DNA from 2 places in the Streptosporangium sp. NPDC002544 genome. Region 1 is predicted to be linked to the other one. Evidence: riboswitches for the same ligand, from Rfam matches in the RefSeq annotation. Region 1 holds a riboswitch; the other holds the start of a gene.

The links. Region 1 has a riboswitch for glycine ahead of gcvP (aminomethyl-transferring glycine dehydrogenase). Riboswitches for the same ligand answer to the same signal wherever they lie in the genome.
Region 2: it holds a riboswitch for glycine, as region 1 does, so the genes downstream of both, gcvT (glycine cleavage system aminomethyltransferase GcvT) here and gcvP (aminomethyl-transferring glycine dehydrogenase) in region 1, are expected to answer to the same signal.

What each region holds. Positions count from the first base shown of each region.
Region 1 is NZ_JBEOWJ010000044.1:29,516-33,923, forward strand. Features, by position in the region: gene ftsR (transcriptional regulator FtsR) at 1-189, shown strand, start outside; gene ABT061_RS42520 (bifunctional nuclease family protein) at 269-739, shown strand; gene ABT061_RS42525 (MerR family transcriptional regulator) at 884-1,504, shown strand; glycine riboswitch at 1,520-1,612, shown strand; gene gcvP (aminomethyl-transferring glycine dehydrogenase) at 1,783-4,408, shown strand, end outside.
Region 2 is NZ_JBEOWJ010000024.1:146,989-151,396, forward strand. Features, by position in the region: gene ABT061_RS31610 (L-serine ammonia-lyase) at 1-494, opposite strand, end outside; gene gcvH (glycine cleavage system protein GcvH) at 565-954, opposite strand; gene gcvT (glycine cleavage system aminomethyltransferase GcvT) at 951-2,042, opposite strand; glycine riboswitch at 2,083-2,167, opposite strand; glycine riboswitch at 2,170-2,268, opposite strand; gene ABT061_RS31625 (helix-turn-helix transcriptional regulator) at 2,339-2,926, opposite strand; gene ABT061_RS31630 (ABC transporter ATP-binding protein) at 2,992-3,702, shown strand; gene ABT061_RS31635 (FtsX-like permease family protein) at 3,699-4,408, shown strand, end outside.

The sequences.
Region 1 (4,408 bases):
CGGGCGGTCAAGGCCGCCGCGGAACGCGAGGCGGGGCTGGTGGAACAGGCCGTCGCCCCGCTGCTGCGCCGTCGCGGCCCCGGCGCGATCGACCAGGCGGACGAGACGGCGAGGGAGATCTCCGGTCTCCTGCTGGAATTGCACGCCTCGTTGCTGCGTTCCGGAGTCCGTGGGGCACTGGGCCGGTGAGAGCCTGACCAGGCACTCGTACCCCCACGAGTGTTACGTTGAACAAACCGGTCGGAATCCAGCGAAGACGGAGCAGCCCGTGTTGCAGATGGAGGTCGTGGGCGTTCGAGTTGAAATGCCCTCTAACCAGCCGATCGTCCTGCTGAAAGAGACGCATGGGGAGCGTTACCTACCTATCTGGATCGGCATGACGGAAGCCACGGCGATCGCCATGGCCCAGGCCGAGGAACCACCACCCCGGCCACTTACCCACGACCTGTTCCGGGACGTGCTCGAAGGGCTCGGAGTCAGGTTGAACACTGTCAACATCGTCGCTTTACGCGACGGCATCTTCTTCGCGGATCTCGTGTTCTCCAACGGGGTCGAGGTGAGCGCGCGCCCTTCCGACTCGATCGCCTTGGCACTTCGCACCGGTGCACGTATCTTCGCGAGTGAGGATGTGGTACGGGAGGCAGGGGTGATCATCCCTGACGACCAGGAGGACGAGGTGGAGAAGTTCAGGGAGTTCCTTGACACGATCACGCCCGAGGACTTCGGCCGCGCGGGGTAGGAATTTCGGTGCATTTACGCTTCACGACGCGCCGGGTGGGGTCGTTGACTGGACTTGGCCCCAGTCCTACGGTGCAAGTGAAACCTGCGGTCGTGCGTAAACCCCCAGATCAGGCCGTGGGATGAGAGAAAGCCGGAGGTCCGCGTGGCGGTCAGCAGCGGCGAGGGTAGAAACGCCGACCAGGATGACCCGGAACGGCGCCAGTCGGCACGTCAGCGCGCGGGTGAAGAGGGTCTGCTGTTCGACGGGCAACCGGTGAAAGTGCCCGCCGACATCGGCTACAGGGGGCCGACGGCCTGTTCGGCGGCAGGAATCACCTACCGGCAACTCGACTACTGGGCACGCACCGGCCTGGTCGAGCCCACCGTGAGAGCCGCCCACGGCTCCGGCTCCCAGCGGCTGTACGGCTTCCGTGACATTCTGGTCCTCAAGGTTGTCAAGCGCCTTCTCGACACCGGTGTCTCCCTCCAGCAGATCCGCATCGCCGTGCAGCACCTGCGGGAGCGGGGCGTCAACGACCTGGCCCAGATCACTCTGATGAGCGACGGGGTGAGCGTCTACGAGTGCACCTCGCCGGACGAGGTCATCGACCTGCTCCAGGGGGGCCAGGGAGTCTTCGGTATCGCGCTGGGACGGGTGTGGCAGGAGGTGGAGGGCTCTCTCGCGGATCTTCCCGGCGAACGCGCGGAGTCGGGCGGGGGCCCTTTAGGCGATCATCAGGCCGATGAGTTGGCCCGTCGTCGCAGAGCACGACGAACCGGGTAAACTCGGACTCGCCATTGACCCTGTGCGGGAGAGACCCCGACCGCGATCGGGGCGCCGAAGGAGCAACCTCCCCGGAATCTCTCAGGCACCCTGTACCGCACGGACGAGGCAACTCTGGAAAGCAGACGCGCCCGCCAGGTGCGTCTCACCGACGGTGCAAGCCTCCCGGCAAGGGCAGGTGAAGCTCTCAGGTAGCGACCACGTCGCGATGACAGAGGGGGAGAACCGGCATATGCCCGCGCCCAGCACCGGTCTCCACCCCGCCCGAGAGGCTTCTCATGACCGATCTGTCATCGCTCAGCGAACTCGCCCCTCCGCCGTTCGCGACCCGTCACATCGGGCCCGACGACGCCGACCAGACCCGCATGCTGGAGGCGGTCGGGTTCGCCTCCGTCGCCGACCTGGTCGCGGTGGCCGTGCCCGAGGCGATCCGCTCCTTCGCCCGGCTGGGTCTGCCCCCGGCGGCAGGGGAGTCCGAGGCCCTCGCCGAGCTGCGGGTCCTCGCCGGGCGTAACACCGTGCTCACCTCGATGATCGGCCTGGGCTACCACGACACGATCACCCCGGGTGTCATCCGCCGCAACCTCCTGGAGAACCCGGGCTGGTACACCGCGTACACGCCCTACCAGCCGGAGATCTCCCAGGGCCGGCTGGAGGCCCTGATCAACTTCCAGACCGTCGTCTCCGACCTGACCGCCCTCGACGTCGCGGGGGCCTCCCTGCTGGACGAGGCCACCGCCGCGGCCGAGGCGATGACCCTGGCCCGCCGCGCGGGCCGCACCTCGTCGAAGGTGTTCGTGGTCGACGCCGACGCGCTGCCGCAGACCAAGGCGGTGTTGCGCACCCGTGCCGAGCCGCTCGGCATCGAGCTGGTCGAGAGCGACTTCACCGGAGGGCTTCCCGACTGCTTCGGCGTGCTCGTGCAGTACCCCGGCGCCAGCGGCAGGATTCGCGACTTCCGCGCCATCGCCGACGCCGCCCACGCGTGCGGTGCCCAGGTGGTCGCCGCCGCCGACCTGCTCGCCCTCACCCTCCTGGCCGCGCCGGGCGAGCTCGGCGCCGACATCGCGGTCGGCTCCTCGCAGCGCTTCGGCGTCCCCCTCGGCTTCGGCGGTCCGCACGCCGCCTACATGGCGGTCCGTGACGGACTCCAGCGCCAGCTGCCCGGCCGCCTGGTCGGCGTCTCCCAGGATGTCGAGGGACGTCCCGCCTACCGGCTCGCGCTCCAGACCCGCGAGCAGCACATCCGCCGGGAGAAGGCCACCAGCAACATCTGCACCGCGCAGGTGCTGCTCGCCGTGATCGCCGGCATGTACGCCGTCTACCACGGCCCCGAGGGGCTGCGCAGGATCGGCCGCCGCATCCACCGGCACGCCGTCGTGCTCGCCGAGGGGCTGCGCCAGGGCGGTGTCGAGGTGGTCCACGACACCTTCTTCGACACCGTGCTCGCCCGCGTGCCCGGGCGTGCCGCCGGGGTCGTCGCCGCGGCCCGGGAGAACGGCGTCAACCTGCGCCTGGTCGACGCCGACCACGTGGGCGTCACCTGCGACGAGAGGACCGAGGTTCTCCATCTGGAGCAGGTCCTGGCCGCCTTCGAGGTCAGCGGCACCGTGCTGGCCGACCTGGACGCCGCCGCGCACGACGCGCTGCCAGGCGCGCTGGCGCGGGTCGGCGACTACCTCACCCATCCGGTCTTCCACAGCCACCGCTCCGAGACGGCCATGCTGCGCTACCTGCGCAGGCTCCAGGACAAGGACGTCGCGCTGGACCGGTCGATGATCCCGCTGGGCTCCTGCACCATGAAGCTCAACGCGACCACCGAGATGGAGCCGATCACCTGGCCGGAGTTCGCCGGGCTGCACCCGTACGCGCCGGAGGACCAGGCGGCGGGCTACGCCGAGCTGATCGGGGAGCTGGAGCGCTGGCTGGCCGAGGTCACCGGTTATGACGCCGTGTCGATCCAGCCGAACGCCGGCTCCCAGGGCGAGTTCGCCGGCCTCCTGGCGATCCGCGCCTACCACACGGCGCGTGGCGAGTCGGATCGTGACGTCTGCCTGATCCCCTCGTCCGCGCACGGTACCAACGCCGCCAGCGCCGTGATGGCCGGCATGCGCGTCGCCGTGGTCGCCTGCGACGACAACGGCAACGTGGACCTCGACGACCTCGTCGCGAAGATCGAAAAGCACCGCGACCGGCTTGCCGCGATCATGGTGACCTACCCGTCCACGCACGGCGTGTACGAGGAGACGATCGTCGATGTCTGCGAGCTGGTGCACGAGGCCGGCGGGCAGGTCTACGTCGACGGCGCCAACCTCAACGCGCTGGTCGGCCTGGCCAGGCCGGGCGAGTTCGGGGCGGACGTCTCCCACCTCAACCTGCACAAGACCTTCTGCATCCCGCACGGCGGCGGCGGCCCCGGTGTCGGCCCGGTCGCGGTCCGCGCCCACCTGGCCGACTACCTGCCCGGTCACCCGCTGCGCGGCGGCTCGGCGGTCGGCCCGGTCTCGGCCGCCCCGTACGGCTCCGCGGGCATCCTGCCCATCTCCTGGGCCTACATCCGGATGATGGGTGCCGACGGGCTGAAGGCGGCCACCGAGCAGGCCATCCTGTCGGCCAACTACCTGGCCCGCAGGCTCGATCCCCACTACCCGGTTCTCTACACCGGCCGCGGCGGCCTCGTCGCCCACGAGTGCATCATCGATCTGCGCCAGATCACCAAGGAGACCGGGGTGACGGTCGACGACGTGGCCAAGCGCCTCGTCGACTACGGTTTCCACGCGCCGACCATGTCCTTCCCGGTGGCCGGCACGCTGATGATCGAGCCGACCGAGAGCGAGGACCTGGCCGAGCTCGACCGGTTCTGCGAGGCCATGATCGCGATTCGCGGTGAGATCGAGAAGGTCG
Region 2 (4,408 bases), on a different contig from region 1:
TTGATCCGGTCGGCGCCGGTGGCGTTCTCATCGACGACGAAGCCGCCGCCCACCGAGTAGTAGACCTTCTCGCGCAGCGTCTCGCCGGACTCCGACAGGGCGGTGAAGCGCATGCCGTTGGGGTGGTGGGGGAGCGAGATCTTGCGTTCGAAGACGAGGTCCTCGCCGATGACGAAGGGGATCTCGTGGGAGCCGTACAGGCGGACGGTGCCCGAGGCGCGCATGGCGGCCAGCCGCTCGTCGACCGTGTCGACGTCGACCAGCTCGGGTTTCTCGCCCGACAGGCCGAGCAGCACCGCCTTGTCGCTGCCGTGGCCCTTGCCGGTCAGCCCGAGCGAGCCGTACAGGATGGCGCTCACCCGCGCGGTCTTCTCCAGCAGCCCGTCCCGGTGCAGGCCCCGGGCGAACTTGTGGGCGGCGGCCATCGGGCCGCCGGTGTGCGAGCTGGACGGGCCGATTCCGATCTTGAAGAGATCGAAGACACTGATCGTCATCTGAATCCTTCCAGCGTGGACGGTCACGCGCGCCCGGGGACGCGCGTGACCGCGACGCGAGGCGTCGAACTTATGACTCACCCGAGGTGAGCGCGGTGTACTCCTCCGGCGACAGCAGGTCGTCGGCGGAGCCCTCAAGACGTACCCGGAACAGCCAGCCGTCGCCGTAGGAGTCGCTGTTGACCAGCGAGGGGTCGTCCACGACCGCCTGGTTGACCTCCACGACCTCGCCGGTGACCGGTGCGAAGATGTCACTCACCGACTTGGTCGACTCGACCTCGCCGACGGCGTCACCGGTGGCGATCGACGCGCCGACCTCGGGTACCTGCACGTAGACCACGTCGCCCAGCGCCTCGGCGGCGTAGGCGGTGATGCCCACGGTGAGGGTCAGGCCGTCGTCGACGCCGCTGATCCACTCGTGTTCCTTGGTGTAGTGCAGGTCCTCGGGAATGCTGCTCATTTTTTCCTCCTGTAGAAAGGCAGTTCGACGACCTCGACCGGCTCGCGGCTGCCCCGGATGTCGACGGCCAGCCCTGACGACAGGCCGCTGTCCACGTAGGCCATGGCGATGGGCCTGCCCAGTGTCTGGGAGGGCGCCCCGCTGGTGACCTCCCCGGCGACCGTGCCGTCATCGGCGACCACCACCGGATACCCGTGCCGGGGCACCCTGCGGCCGCTCGCGACCAGGCCGACCAGACGACGGGCCGGCGGGACGTCCCTGAGCGGTTCGAGGGCGGCCCGGCCGACGAAGTCGCCCGGCTTGTCAAACCTCACCACACGGCCGAGCCCGGCGTCGAACGGAGTGAGGTCCGCGGAGAGTTCGTTGCCGTAGAGCGGCATGCCCGCCTCCAGGCGGAGGGTGTCGCGCGCGGACAGGCCGGCGGGGACCAGCCCGTGCGGCGCGCCCGCCTCGGTGAGGGCGGTCCAGAGGGGTTCCGCCGCCGAGGCCGCGACGAACAGCTCGAAGCCGTCCTCGCCGGTGTATCCGGTGCGGGCGACGAGGACCTCGTGTCCGGCCACCACGGCGGGCAGGCCCGCGTAGTACCCGAGCCCGTCCAGGTCGGCGTCGGTGAGAGTGCTCAGGATCTCCACCGAGCGCGGCCCCTGGACGGCGACCAGCGCGTACTCCTCGGAGCGGTCCCGCACCGCGGCGTCGAAGTCCTTGGCGCGCTCGGTCAGCTCGGCGGCCACCCGGGGGTAGTTGGAGGCGTTGGCGACGACCATGAACTCTTCGGGGGCCAGCCGGTAGACGATCAGGTCGTCCAGCACGCCGCCCCCGGCGTCGACGATCATCGTGTAGCGGGCGCGGCCGGGCGCCAGCGCGGAGAGGTGGCCGACCAGCGCGTAGTCGAGTGCCTCGGCGGCCTGCGGGCCGGTCACGAAGATCTCACCCATGTGGGAGAGGTCGAACAGGCCGGCCGCCTGGCGGACCGCGTTGTGCTCGGCGGACTCGCTGCCGTAGCGGAGCGGCATCAGCCAGCCCGCGAAGTCGGTCAGCGTCGCGCCGAGGGACTCGTGCACGCCGCGCAGCGGCGTAGGTCGGGACATGTTCGCACCTCAGACAAGGGACAGATGAGATCATCCTCCCCCTCTGTCATTGGTGCCTGAGAGTTTCATCCGGGTTTTACCGGACTTTCACCTTCGGCGAGGTCGTGGGACCTGCTTTCCAGAGGCACCTACCCGCACGGTCCTTTGCCTTGAGAGGTTCGCGGGGAGGGCTTGCTCCTTCAGGGGTCCTGGCCTGGATGTCAGGACACTCTCCCGCGCGGGGTTCATCGGTGTCGCAGGCCAGCCTAACCGCCCGCACCGGCCGAGCGAAATCCCCTCGCGCCTGCCGGCCGGGATCAGGCCCCCTCGCCCAGTGCCCGGAGATCATCGTCCTCGGGCCTTACGGTGTGCACGTCCGCGCAGGCGGTGGCCATCGCCGCCAGGCGCTCCTCGGCGCCGTCGACGATCTGCAGGTCGGCTCTGGTGTGCGCGATGGCCGCGTCGATGAGCAGGGACACCAGAGGGTCGTCCTGTTCGCGGCGCAGGCGTGTCAGCGCCGCCAGGTCCGAGAGGTAGGCCTGGCGCTGAGCGGACACGAACGAGCCGAGCGCGTCCGTGCCCAGCCGGGTGGCCGCGAGCAGCTTGAGGAACAGTTCGTCCCGGAACCCCGACGAGCGGACCCAGGGAGCGCCCGCCCACTCCCGCAGCTCACCGGCGCCGCTCTCGGTCAGCCGGTACAGCGTCTTGTCCGGGCGGTCGCTCTGGGTCACGTGGCTGCGGGTCACGTGGCCGTCCCTGACCAGCCGGTCCAGGATCTGGTACAGGTGCCCGATGTTGAGGCCGCCCCACTGGGGGCCGACCGCCGCCTCGAACCGGGCCTTGAGTTCGTAGCCGTGGCTGGGCCCGTCGGCCAGCAGGGTGAGCACGGCATGGCTAAGTGGCATGATTCCTACATTGTCACAAGATAGGAACTTCACGGACCCTCGTACATTGTGACAATGTATCGGTCATGAGCGTTGAAGTCAGCCTGCGAGGCGTCAGCCGCGTCCACGGCTCCACCAGGGCACTCGACGAGGTCGGCCTGGAGGTCGAGGCAGGTCAGGCGGTCGCGTTCACCGGGCCCTCGGGAGCGGGCAAGTCCACGCTCCTCCATCTTGTCGGTGCGATGGATCTCCCCGACGGGGGCGAGATCCACGTCGGAGGGAAGCGCGTCGACGATCTCGGGCGCCGGGGTCTCGACCGGCACCGGCGCGCGGTGGGCTTCGTCTTCCAGCGCTTCCACCTGCTCCCGGCGCTGAGCCTGCTGGACAACGTGCTCGCCCCCGTGCTGCCGCGCAGGGTGGGCTTCGACCGTCGGGCCCGCGCCAGGGAACTGCTGGCCGCGGTCGGGCTGGCCGACCGGGAACGGGCGCTGCCCGGCGAGCTCTCCGGCGGGCAGCAGCAGCGGGTGGCGATCGCCCGGGCGCTGATCGCCCATCCGCCTCTGCTCCTGGCGGACGAGCCCACCGGCAACCTCGACAGCGTCACCGGCCAGGAGATCGTGGACCTGCTGTTCTCCCTGCGGGAGGAGTACGGCATGACCATGCTGGTCGCCACCCACAACCCCGAGGTGGCGGCGGCGTGCGATCGGGTGGTTCGGATGCGTGACGGCCGGATCACCGGCGACGACCGGGTGACGCCCGCCCAGGACGTGCTCGGCCGGATCGGGCGGCTCGGATGACCCGCCTGGTCTGGGCCCAGCTTCGCCACCGGCTCGTCCGGGCACTGGTGCTCCTGCTCGGCATCGTGGTCGCGGCCACCGGGTTCACCGTGCTGACCGGCACCGCCGAGACCCAGCGTCTGGAGATCATTGGCACCGTCGGGGAGAACTTCCGGGCGCAGTACGACATCCTGGTCCGCCCGGAGAACTCGGCCACCGCCATCGAGCGGTCGCAGGGGCTGGTCCGCGCCAACTACCTGTCGGGCATCTTCGGGGGGATCACCTTCGACCAGTACGAGCGGATCAAGCGGGTCAACGGCGTCGAGGTCGCCGCCCCGATCGGCATGATCGGTCATGTCGTGCACACGGCAGGTGTCAGGGTCGACGTGACGGACCTGCTGCACGAGGGCGACCGCACGATGCTGCGCGTGGAGCGCACCCGGGTCACCGACCGGGGCCTCACCCGGATCCCGTTCCTGCAGCCCCAATACGAGTACGTCACCCGCCGCCCCGTCACGCTCGACTTCACAGAGGTCGCGGACGGGGGCGAGTTCGTCGAGGCGGCCGAGGAGGAACTGCCCGGCGGCCGGCGGGTCCGGTTGGCGACCTCGCTCGGCTGGTCGCAGGACCCGGCGAGGACCAGCCCGTTCCCCTCCGAGCGGATGCTCCCCGACCGCGGCTACTGGTCCACGCGGACCGGTCTGGGCGACGGTGGCGGATACTTCTG